DNA from 2 places in the Comamonas sp. C11 genome. Region 1 is predicted to be linked to the other one. Evidence: predicted binding sites of a transcription regulator. Region 1 holds the regulator's gene; the other holds the start of a gene.
What was found. The regulator FNR, encoded in region 1, switches genes on or off when oxygen is low (the NO sensors DNR and NnrR bind a similar motif). The targets are predictions, from matches to a motif close to TTGATNNNNATCAA.

Region 2: a site for FNR is predicted at 2,863-2,876, ahead of cyoA (ubiquinol oxidase subunit II). Genes of this name have one in related genera too.

What each region holds. Positions count from the first base shown of each region.
Region 1 covers NZ_CP101743.1:2,336,633-2,342,617, reverse strand. Annotated here, with positions in the region: gene hemN (oxygen-independent coproporphyrinogen III oxidase) at 1-1,325, opposite strand, end outside; gene fnr (fumarate/nitrate reduction transcriptional regulator Fnr) at 1,594-2,316, shown strand; gene NOX35_RS10745 (hypothetical protein) at 2,455-2,718, opposite strand; gene NOX35_RS10740 (FixH family protein) at 3,095-3,400, opposite strand; gene ccoG (cytochrome c oxidase accessory protein CcoG) at 3,527-4,969, opposite strand; gene ccoP (cytochrome-c oxidase, cbb3-type subunit III) at 5,052-5,963, opposite strand.
Region 2 covers NZ_CP101743.1:2,633,840-2,639,824, forward strand. Annotated here, with positions in the region: gene cyoB (cytochrome o ubiquinol oxidase subunit I) at 1-1,650, opposite strand, end outside; gene cyoA (ubiquinol oxidase subunit II) at 1,713-2,768, opposite strand; gene NOX35_RS12045 (MFS transporter) at 3,107-4,447, shown strand; gene NOX35_RS12050 (tripartite tricarboxylate transporter substrate binding protein) at 4,564-5,562, opposite strand; gene NOX35_RS12055 (LysR family transcriptional regulator) at 5,751-5,985, shown strand, end outside.

The sequences.
Region 1 (5,985 bases):
AGCATGGCTACTCCGCGCACAAAAAACCAGCCCAGGCCCGTGACCTTGAAGCCCTCGTCGGATAGCTGAACCAGGCCATTGCGCTGCATTTCCGCCAGTGCTGCCAGCTCCCGAGCAAAGTACTCGCGGAAATTGATCAGCCAGGCCTGCTCCATCGGCTCATACAGGACGGAGCCCTGACACATGATGGCCATGATGATGGCTCTGCGCACCAGATCGTCACGCGAGAGCGCCAATCCGCGCTGCACGGGCAGCATGCCGCCATCAATGGCGTCGTAATACTCTTCCAGGGTCTTGACGTTCTGGCTGTAGGTGGCGCCCACCTTGCCGATGGCCGATACGCCCAACGCAATCAGGTCGCAATCGGGCTGGGTGCTGTAGCCCTGGAAATTGCGATGCAGGCGCCCCTGGCGCTTGGCGACGGCCAGAGAGTCGTCGGGCAGCGCAAAGTGATCCATGCCCACATAGACATAGCCGCCATTCATGAAGGCATCAATTGCGCCGGAGAGCATGTTCAGCTTGTCCTGTCCCATGGGCAAGTCAGCGGATGCAATACGCCTTTGCGGCTTGAAGCGCTCAGGCAGATGCGCATAGGCATACAACGCAATGCGGTCGGGACGCAGCTCATTGACCTGGGCCAGCGTTCGCGCAAAAGACTCGGTTGTCTGCTTGGGCAGACCGTAGATCAGGTCCACATTGATGGAGACAAAGCCCAGACGGCGGGCCTCGGCCACCAACTCAAAGACTTGCTCGGCGGGCTGCTCCCGGTGCACCGCTTTCTGCACTGCGGGATCAAAATCCTGCACGCCAAAGCTCAGGCGATTGAAGCCCATGTCCTTGAGTGCCTTCAACCTCTCGTTGCTGACCGTGCGCGGATCGACCTCGATGGAATACTCGCCGGCTGGATCGAGCTTGAAATGCTCACGCATCAGAAGCATCAGCTGCCGCAGCTCGGCATCGCTGAAGAAGGTCGGCGTGCCGCCTCCCAGATGCAGCTGGCTTACCAACTGGCCTTTGCCGCAATGCTCGGTATGCATGGCCAGTTCACGGCTCAGATAATCCAGATACTCGGCAGCCTTCTCATGATGCTTGGTCACGATCTTGTTGCAGGCGCAGTAATAGCAAAGCGACTCGCAAAACGGCACATGCACATAAACGGACAGGGGCAAGGCACGTGAGCCCGAATGCGTCTTGCGCTGTTTCAATGCCAGGATATAGTCGTCTGCACCAAAAGCCTCAACAAAACGGTCGGCTGTTGGGAATGATGTGTAGCGTGGGCCGGGGATATCAAAGCGGCTCAGCAACTCAGGCGTGACTGCGGTCATAACTGGGAGTTAGGGTGCGCCCACACTCTGTATAGAGCAGATTTCAATGGAAATCAGATCCTGAAAATCATGCCCGAAATAGGCAAAAGCGCATGTTTTTGAACGAATACGGGCAATGTGCCCCAAGGCAATCACCCTGTCCTTGATGAAAATCAAGAGACATCAAGGCGAGTGCTGCGACAATTTGATCCATCTCATCTTCAACCACGAGGTCAACGACCGGCGCGACTCTCCACTCTGTGTCTGTCTGCGCCGTTGCTAAAAGCCCATGAATCTTCAGACCATCAAAGCATCCTGCTCCAACTGCAATCTGCGTGAACTGTGCATGCCCATGGGCCTGGACGATGAACAAATGGAGCGTATTGACGAGATTGTGGCCACGCGCCGCAAGGTCAAGCGCGGCGGGCTGCTATTTCGCAATGGCGAAGAGTTCACCTCGCTGTACGCCATTCGCACCGGCTTCTTCAAGACCAGCGTGGCCACTGAGGATGGACGCGACCAGGTCACAGGCTTTCAGATGGCCGGCGAGATCATTGGCCTGGACGGCATCGTCAACGACCACCACACCTGCGATGCCGTGGCCCTGGAAGATGCCGAAGTCTGCATCATGCCTTTCGACAAGCTCGAGCAGCTCTCGCGCGAAGTCACGGCGCTGCAAAATCATGTGCACAAGGTCATGAGCCGCGAAATCGTGCGCGAGCATGGCGTAATGCTGCTGCTGGGCAGCATGCGCGCCGAAGAGCGTCTGGCAGCCTTTGTGCTGAACCTGGTGCAGCGTCTGTCGGCACGCGGCTTTTCGAAGTCGGAGTTGGTGCTGCGCATGACGCGTGAAGAAATCGGCAGCTATCTGGGACTCAAGCTGGAGACCGTGAGCCGCACCTTCTCCAAGTTCGCCGAGGAAGGCATCATCGAAGTCAGACAGCGCCATCTGCGCATTCTGGATACCGATGCGCTCAAGCGCATCGTCAACAGCCAGCAATGCCAGGGCTAAGTTAAGACAGCGGGCTTTTTTGATGGCAGCGAATGCCTGCCAGAAGCTTCCCGCCGCCGAGGCCGCCAGCACAGAGAGCGACCAAGCACCATCCGGGGCCGCCACCGGCCCCGAAACTGCGGCCCTGTGCGCAGCGCTTTACTCGACCAGGGGCTCCGAGACTATGCCCTGGTTCAGATCGCTGGCCGAACGCCCCAACATGACAGTCATCAGTCCGCTGGCCACGGCGACCGCCCAGAAGGCAAAAAAGGCCAGGGTGTAAATGGCATTGCGCGACCATTCCAGAGGCGAGCCCAGCCAGTGCATGTCCAGCGGGTCCACAAAGGCAAATACCACCATTTCCATGATTGCCGCAGCCAGAAAAGCCGGCCAGACAATCCACATCCAGCGTCGAGCATCCATCGCGATTCTCCTTGGCCTGTGGGTTTGAACCCATTTTGCACAATTGCCATGACCTTCCCTGCCACACCAAGGGCATGCACTCAGATAGGAAACCCTGAACCGCTATTATTTAAAGAGCTTCCAGTGCATTCTTTGTATTGACTTAAGGTCAATATCTATCTGAAATAAGCTTTGATAAAGCGCTATGCGCTCCTGATATTGAACCCGCCCGGCCATCCTTTGCCGGTTTTTGAGCACTGCAGACAACCGTCCGACTCTGCGGTCGACCAAGACATAGAGCTCCGCCACGACCGGCCGTGCTCCAGAAAAGTCTGCAACCATAGGCGTAAAAAAAGGCCGCGGAAGCGGCCTTGAGGATGATGCGTTGAAATCGCAGTCAGCGATCCAGCGGATGATCCTTGGCTGGCGTCGCGGCATGGTTGCGCCCCGTCACTGCCGGCGCCAGGCTTTTTTCACTTTCGCTCAGGCGCTGGTTGATTTCCATGCCATGGCGGTAGTAGTCAGGGTCAATCACGGGATCGGGCCTGCTCAGTGCGATGTATGCGGTGACAAAGCCGGCAATCACCACGATCACCGGGCCGGCGATGATGAGCCAGACATGGGCAAACTTCCACCAGGGCTTGCCGTCCTCGGGGTGGATGATCTTGGCCGTTTGCGAGACCTTGGCTTGTGCTGCCAACATGATGAAACCTCTTTCCAAAATTCTGACCACCCAGGCACGCATGGCAGGGTGGCATCAATTGTTGCCGATTGGCGGTGCCCTTGTCCGGCCTCCGTGATGGCTCATGAAGACCGGCAAGACTTGGCATTAACGCGGCACCAGGAACACCGTCTTTTCGGAAATACGCCCTGCTCCGGCAGTCACTGCATCCACATTGAAGTGTACGGGGTGCGAGCCGGGAGTGGCTGAGCCATACGGAATCTGCAGCCGCACCGCAATGCCGCGTGTCTCTGCAGGGCCAACGCTCACTTCCTGATCGGATGCGACCTCCAGATTCTCCAGGCCCTCGGCGCTGATACGGTAGCGCTGCTCGGACTCGGTGGCGTTCATGATCTGCAGACGGTAGACGTTCTCCAGCTTGCCGCCCGCCACGATGCGCGAAAGCGCGGCACGGTCGCGAATCACGTCGACCTTGAGCGGCTCGCGCAGCACCAGACTGGCGATCATGGCGGCGCTGAGGGCTACCAGCACGGCCGAGTAGATCAGCACGCGCGGACGGAAAATGCGGCGAATCACCTGCACCTGCTTCCAGGCCTTGGCCACGGCATTCTGAGTGGTCAACCGGATCAGGCCACGCGGATACTCCATCTTGTCCATCACGGAGTTGCAGGCATCGATGCACAGACCGCAGCCGATGCACTCATACTGCAGCCCCTTGCGGATGTCGATGCCCACAGGGCAGACCTGAACGCAAAGCTTGCAATCTATGCAGTCCCCCAGGCCTTGTGCCTTGTAGTCAACGTCCTTCTTGCGCGGGCCGCGCGCTTCACCACGCTGGGCGTCGTAGCTGACGATCATGGTGTCCTTGTCGAACATGGCGCTCTGGAAGCGTGCATAGGGGCACATGTACTTGCAGACCTGCTCGCGCATATAGCCGGCATTGCCGTAGGTTGCGAACCCGTAGAACGCCACCCAGAAAATCTGCCAGCCGCCCTGGAAGGCCATCAGCTCCACACCCAGTTCACGGATGGGCACGAAGTAGCCGACAAAGGTGAAGCCTGTCCAAAGAGACAGAACGATCCAGAGAAACTGCTTGAGCGACTTCTTCCAGATTTTCTCGAAGGTCCAACCATGCTTGTCGATACGCATGCGGGCACTGCGATCGCCTTCGACCTTGCTCTCGATCCACATGAAGATCTCGGTGTAGACCGTCTGCGGACAGGAGAAGCCACACCACAGACGCCCGGCCACGGCGGTAAACAGGAACAGCCCCAGCGCGCTGATGATCAGCAGCCCCGTCAGATAGATGAAGTCCTGCGGATACAGCACCAGTCCGAACAGATAGAAGCGCCGCGCCCCGAGGTCGAACAGCACCATCTGGCGCTCACCCCACTGCAGCCAGGGCAAACCGTAGAAGACGATCTGGGTCAGGAACACCATGATCCAGCGCCAGCGCGAGAAGACGCCGCTGATGGCGCGCGAGTACACCTTCTGTTCGGAGGCGAACATGGGCATATATTCCTGACCGCCGTCCACAGGCTCAGCCGTGATCGGAATGACTTTGCGAGGTTTCTCCGGATCGCAGGGCATCGCAGTTCCTTAATATTTTTGTAATTACTGAAAATTCAAATGCGAAAAAGGCGGTGCCTCGGCACCGCCTTCATCACCCGTCTTACTTCCGGGCGCTTGCGTTGGACAGCCCCCAGACATAGGAAGCCAGCACCGCGATCTGCGCCTCGGTCAGCTTGTCCTTCTGAGCAGGCATCTCGTTCATCTTGCCATGGTTGACCATGTCGACAATGACGGACTCGCCCCAGCCATGCAGCCAGATGTCATCGGTCAGGTTGGGTGCGCCAAGCGCCTGGTTACCCTTGCCGTCCATGCCGTGGCAAGCCGCGCAGGCCACGAACTTGGACTTGCCCTGCGAAGCCTTGACGGCATCGTGGGGGCTGCCCGACAGGCTCAGCACATAGTGCGCCACATTGCGCACATCTTCCGCCGAGCCCACGGCTGCCGCCATGGGAGGCATCACGCCGATGCGGCCGTTGGTGATGGTTTCCTTGATCTTGTCGGGCGTGCCGCCATGCAGCCAGTCACCGTCGCCCAGATTGGGGAAGCTCTTGCTGCCGCGCGCATCGGAGCCGTGGCATTGCGCGCAGTTGTTCATGAACAGACGCTCGCCGATGGCCATGGCCTGGGGGTCCTTGGCCATTTCTTCGGTGGGCATGCTGACGAACTTGGCGTACATGGGCTCCAGGTCGACACGGGCCTTCTCCATTTCCTTGTCATAGGCACCATACTGGGTCCAGTCCAGCTCGCCCTTGAAGGAACCCAGACCTGGATAGGCCACCAGATAGGCCAGGCTGAAGACCACGGTGATCACGAACAGCCCCATCCACCACTTGGGCATGGGGTTGTTGAGCTCGCGCAGGTCTTCGTCCCAGACGTGACCGGTGGTGTTGTCCGTGGAAGGAACGACCTTGCGGCGCGCCACCAGCACCAGCAGCAAGAAGCAGCCGAGGATGCCGATCAGCGAAACGGCCGCGATATACACGGACCAGAAGTTGTTAAAGAAGTCGCTCATGGGATGTTCTCGTTGTAGTGAT
Region 2 (5,985 bases), 300 kb from region 1:
TTCCAGGGTACGGCCTTCCCATGGGTCGCCGGTCACGTCACGCAGCTCGTCGCGCTTCCAGATGGACACGGCCAGCTGGATGAAGAAGCAGCCGATACCGGCAGCGATCAGGGCGGCACCGCAGGCAGCGATGATGAACCAGATCTGCAGCGAGGGATCGTCGAAGTGGTTGGCACGGCGAGTCACGCCCATCAGACCCAGGATGTACAGGGGAGTGAAGGCGACCCAGAAGCCGACCAGCCAGAACCAGAACGAAGCCTTGCCCCAGAACTCGTTGAGTCGGAAGCCGAAAGCCTTGGGGAACCAGTAGTTGATGCCGGCAAACACGGCAAACACCACGCCGCCGATGATCACGTTGTGGAAGTGGGCGATCAGGAACAGCGAGTTGTGCAGCACGAAGTCCGCGGGAGGAACGGCCAGCAGCACGCCGGTCATGCCGCCAATGGCGAAGGTGACCATGAAGCCCACCGTCCACAGCATGGGCACCGAGAAGCGGATGCGGCCGCGGTACATGGTGAACAGCCAGTTGAAGATCTTCGCGCCCGTGGGGATGGAGATGATCATCGTGGTGATACCGAAGAAGGTATTCACGCTGGCACCCGAGCCCATGGTGAAGAAGTGGTGCAGCCACACCAGGTAGGACAGGATGGTGATACACACGGTGGCGTAGACCATCGAGGTGTAGCCGAACAGACGCTTGCGGCTGAACGTTGCCACGATTTCGGAGAACACGCCGAAGCAGGGCAGGATCAGGATGTAGACCTCTGGGTGGCCCCAGATCCAGATCAGGTTCACGTACAGCATGGGGTTGCCGCCCAGCTCGTTCGTGAAGAAGTTGGTGCCGACGTAGCGGTCCAGCGACATCAGCACCAGGGCTGCGGTCAGCACGGGGAAGGAGGCCACGATCAGGGCGTTGGTGCACAGGGCCGTCCATGTGAAGACGGGCATCTTCATCAGGTTCATGCCGGGAGCGCGCATCTTGATGATGGTCACGATCAGGTTGATACCTGACAAGGTCGTGCCCACACCGGCGACCTGCAGGCCCCAGATGTAGTAATCAAGACCCGTGCTGCCGCTCTGGTGACCCAGATTGGACAGAGCCAGCCAGCCGGAGGTGGAGAACTCGCCCAGGAACAGGGAGATCATGACCAGCACGGCGCCGCCGGTGGTCATCCAGAAGCTGAAGTTGTTCAGGAACGGGAAGGAGACGTCACGTGCGCCGATCTGCAGAGGAACCAGATAGTTCATCAGGCCGGTCACGAAGGGCATCGCCACGAAGAAGATCATGATCACGCCGTGGGCCGTGAAGATCTGGTCGTAGTGGTGAGGAGGCAGGTAGCCCATGTTGTCGCCGAAGGCCATGGACTGCTGCAGGCGCATCATCACGGCATCGGCAAAGCCGCGCAGGAACATGACCAGACCGAGGATCATGTACATGATGCCGATCTTCTTGTGGTCGATGGAGGTGATCCAGTCGTTCCACAGCGGAGCCCAGAGGCGGAATTTGGTGATGCCGCCGACCACGACGAGGCCGCCAAGCACCACGGCAATAAAGGTCAAGAGCACGATGGGCTCGTGCGTCATGGGAATCTGGTCCCATGTGATACGGCCCAACAGCCAGTGGGAGGCCGGGGTTGTTGTTTCAGACATGTTGAGTCTCTTCTGTCGTATTGGAGCGGCTGAGCGGTGAGCGCATCCGCGCCGTGAACTACTTATTGCTGTGCGACAGCTCCGGAGGCGGCGACTTCGTCGAGCAGGGCGACAACGCGGTCAGCGTCTTTGGAAGTGCAGACATCCAGGGGCAGGGGAACGCTGGAGGTCTTGCTGTGGTGTGCAGGTGGCTTGCCGCCGGCGGCGTCGATGGCCATCATTTCGTTCATGCACATCTTGCCGTCTTCCACGCAGCGGTTGAGGACCTTGTGGTACAGGCCTTCGTCCACGCTGGCGAAGCGTTCAACGGGATTGCGCTCGCTGGGCTTGGCCAGATCGATATAGGCATCGCGCGTCAGGGCCTTGCCTTCGGTCTTGGCCTTGGCAATCCACTGATCAAACTGCTCGTTTTCCAGGCCGTGGAACTTGAAGGTCATGCCCGCAAAACCAGCGCCACTGTAGTGAGAGGACTTGCCGCCATAGATACCGGGCTTGTTGATCACGGCGTTCAGTTCGGTCTGCATGCCGGGCATGGTGTAGATCATGCCGGCCAGATCAGGAACGTAGAACGCGTTCATGGTGTGGGTGGAGGTCAGCTTGAAGTGAATGGGGCGATCCACCGGGGCAGCCACTTCATTGACGGTGGCAATGCCTTGCTCGGGGTAGAAGAACAGCCATTTCCAGTCCAGCGACACGACCTGGATCTCCAGAGGCTTGACGCTGGGGTCCAGAGCCTTGGTGGCGGAGATGCGGTCCAGGGGGCGATAGGGGTCGAGCTTGTGGGTGCTGATCCAGGTAATGGCGCCCAAAGCGATGATGATGAGCAGGGGGACCGTCCAGATCACCAGTTCCAGCGCGGTGGAGTGGTGCCATTCGGGGTCGTACTTGGCTTCGGTGTTGGACTGGCGGTATTTCCAGGCAAACAGCAGCGTCAAAAAGATGACGGGGACGATGATGAGCAACATCAGCAAAGTGGCCGTAATGACCAGGTCGCCTTGCTGCTTGGCAACGTCGCCAGCTGGGTTGAGGACGACGGCCTTGCTGCAACCGGCGAGGGTTGCGGTCAAAGCGGCCGCTGAGAGCCACGCGGGCCCACGGATTTCCTTGATTTTTAACATGCTTTGGGCGTGACAAAGTCGCGCTTAGGTGTAAACGCGGATTACTGGATCTCGGCAAATGTAATACCAAACCGGGGGTTGTCCATTGGACATTTTGTCCAAGGTCAAGGGTTGGTGGTTGAAAATGCGCTATTTGACAAGGGTTTAGCCATGTTTGAAAGTGCGCAAACTTTGCGCCAACAGGGCTTGAAATTGTCAAATCAGCCCTCAGAAACCGGGCCCGCACGGGGCTGGGCTGACAGTGCTCAGGGCAAAAACTCTATTGCAGCTGCACATGCTTGGGCGTAGAACGGAAAGCGTCCCCGGGACTGAAAAGTAAGACAAGGAGTTGTACCTTTATGACAAGCATGAACCCGTCCGTTGGTCTTACTCAGCAAGACTATGAGAACTCGGAAACCCTGGCCTATGCGGATACCGACGAGGATGTGACCCCCGGCGAGATTGCCGTGGGAGTGATCATCGGGCGCTCTTCCGAATACTTTGACTTCTTCGTGTTCGGCATCGCCTGCGTGCTGGTGTTTCCCTCGCTGCTGTTTCCCTACATGTCCAAGCTTGATGGCACGCTGGCTGCGTTTGCCATATTTTCGCTGGCCTTTGTGGCCCGCCCCGTGGGCACGGCGCTGTCCATGGCCGTGCAGCGCCGCTGGGGCCGTGCCACCAAGCTGACTCTGGCGCTGCTATTGCTGGGCGTCTGCACGGTGGGCATGACCTTTTTGCCCAGCTTTGAAGCCGCAGGCATGAAGGCCGTCTGGGCGCTTGTGATTCTGCGCATCGGTCAGGGTCTGGCACTGGGTGGTTCCTGGGACGGGCTGCCCTCGCTGCTGGCCATGTCCGCGCCGCAGAACAAGCGCGGCTGGTACTCGATGATCGGACAGCTCGGCGCGCCCCTGGGCTTCATCATCGCAGCAGCGCTGTTTGCCTATCTGTACTCCAGCCTGACGGCCGACGAGTTCATGAGCTATGGCTGGCGCTATCCCTTCTGCGTGGCTTTTGCCATCAACGTGGTGGCGCTGTTTGCCCGCCTGCGTCTGGTGGTGGGGCAGTCCTATACCCAGCTTCTGCAGGAGCGTGAGCTGGAGCCCATCAGCGTGACCAGCCTCATGGCCAACGAAGGCCGCAACGTGATGATCGGCGCCTTCGCCGCACTGGCCAGCTTTGCGCTGTTCCACCTGGTGACCGTGTTCCCGCTGTCCTGGATTTCCATGTACTCCGATCAGTCCATGACCGAAGTGCTGGTGGTGCAGATCATCGGCGCGCTGCTGGCAGGCGCGGCCATCATGCTGTCGGGCTGGCTGGCGGACCGAGTGGGGCGCCGCAACACCCTGGGCACCATGGCCTGCCTGATCGGCATCTTCAGCTTTCTCGCGCCCTGGCTGCTGGGCAGCGGCAGCACCGGCAACAATGTGTTCATCCTGGTGGGCTTTGTGCTGCTGGGTCTGTCCTACGGCCAGGCATCGGGCACGGTGACCTCCAACTTCTCGTCGCGCTACCGTTATACCGGTGCGGCCCTGTCCACGGACATGGCCTGGCTTATCGGTGCGGCATTTGCCCCGCTGGTAGCCCTGGGCGTCTCGGCCAAGTTCGGTCTGGTGGCCCTGGGCATCTATCTGCTGTCTGGCGCCTTGTGCACGCTGGCGGCCCTGGGCATCAACCGTGCCATCGAGGCGCGCGACCAGTAAGAGGCTGCAAGCTCCACGCAAAACGCCCGGTGCTTGCATCGGGCGTTTTTCTTGATGCCAGAGGACGTGAAAAAGCCGCCTTCAAGAGGCGGCTTCCTTATGGATGGGCGGCTCTATCAGTCCAGAGCCAGACCGGCCTTCTTGATCACCTCGCCAAAGCGCTTGCTCTCCGAAGCCATGAAGGCCTTGAATTCGGCAGGTGTGGGGTTGAAGGACTCGTAGCCGAAGGCGGCGAACTTGTCCTTGACGTCCTGGCCTGTCAGGGCCTGGCGCACATCGGTGCGGATCTTCTCGATCACGGCGGGAGGTGTGCCGGGACGCACGGCCAGGGCATTCCAGCCGATGGCAGTGAAGTCCTTGGGGCCGCCCGATTCGGACACCGTGGGCACGTTCTCGAAGCCGGCAATGCGGCTGGGAGCTGCCACGGCCAGGAAGCGCAGCTTGCCGCCACGCACCAGAGGGCCTGCCGTGCCCAGGGAGCCAAGGGCAAAAGTCAGCTCGCCATTGGCAACGCCCTGGTACAGCTGGCTGGTTTCCTTGTAGATCACATGCTCCATCTTGGTGCCGGTCTGGTTTTCCAGCAGGGCCGAGCCCAGGTGAACAGGGTTGCCCACGGACCAGGAGCCGTAGTTCAGCTTGCCGGGGTGCGCCTTGGCATCGGCAATCAGGTCGCCGATGGTCTTGTAGGGGCTGTTGACGGGCACGCACACAAAGAAGAAGTTGCGGAACAAGGGCATCAGGATTTCGAAGTCCTTGTTCAAGTCATAGGGCAGCTTCTTGAACAGGTGGGGGTAGGCAGCGATGTGGACGTTGTCCAGCTGAATCATGTCCGTGCCGTCGGTGGCACCGCGCTTGAATTCATTGATGGCGATGAAGCCGTTGCCGCCGGGACGATTTTCCACCACCACGGGCTGACCCCAGGCGCGGCCCAGCTTGTCGGCCACCAGGCGCGACAGGCCATCGGGGCCACCGCCTACGGGGAAGGGGTTGATGATGCGCGAGGACTTGGTGGGCCACTTGTCGCTCTGGGCGAAAGAGGGGGCGGCCACGGCAGCGGCAATGGCGCCGAGTGCGAATGCAGCTTGGCGACGGCTCATATTGAGCTTATGGGTCATTTTGTCTCCCTGGAAGGATGTCGATGATGAATTGCGTGTGGACCACGCATTGTTGATATCGTCGGCTGTTATTTTTAGATATTCAGGCCCAGTTAATTACATTGTGTCACTTGGGATATAAACACCTAGGTCTAGCTGAGGCTAGCAGCTATAGCAAAATAGCATAGCTTGTTTTGAAAGGTGTGAGCATGAATCTGCAGCAGATAGAGACCTTTGTTCGGGTGGCCGAAGTGGGGAGCTTCAGCAAGGCTGCAGTACTGCTGGACACCGCCCAGCCGGCGCTCAGCCGTCAGGTGCGGGCCCTGGAAACAGAGTTGCGCGAGACCCTGTTGATACGCACCGGGCGCGGCGTGACGCTGACCGATGCGGGGCGGCGCCTGCTCGAGCATGGTCACGCCATCATGCAGCGCGTGGCCATGGCCA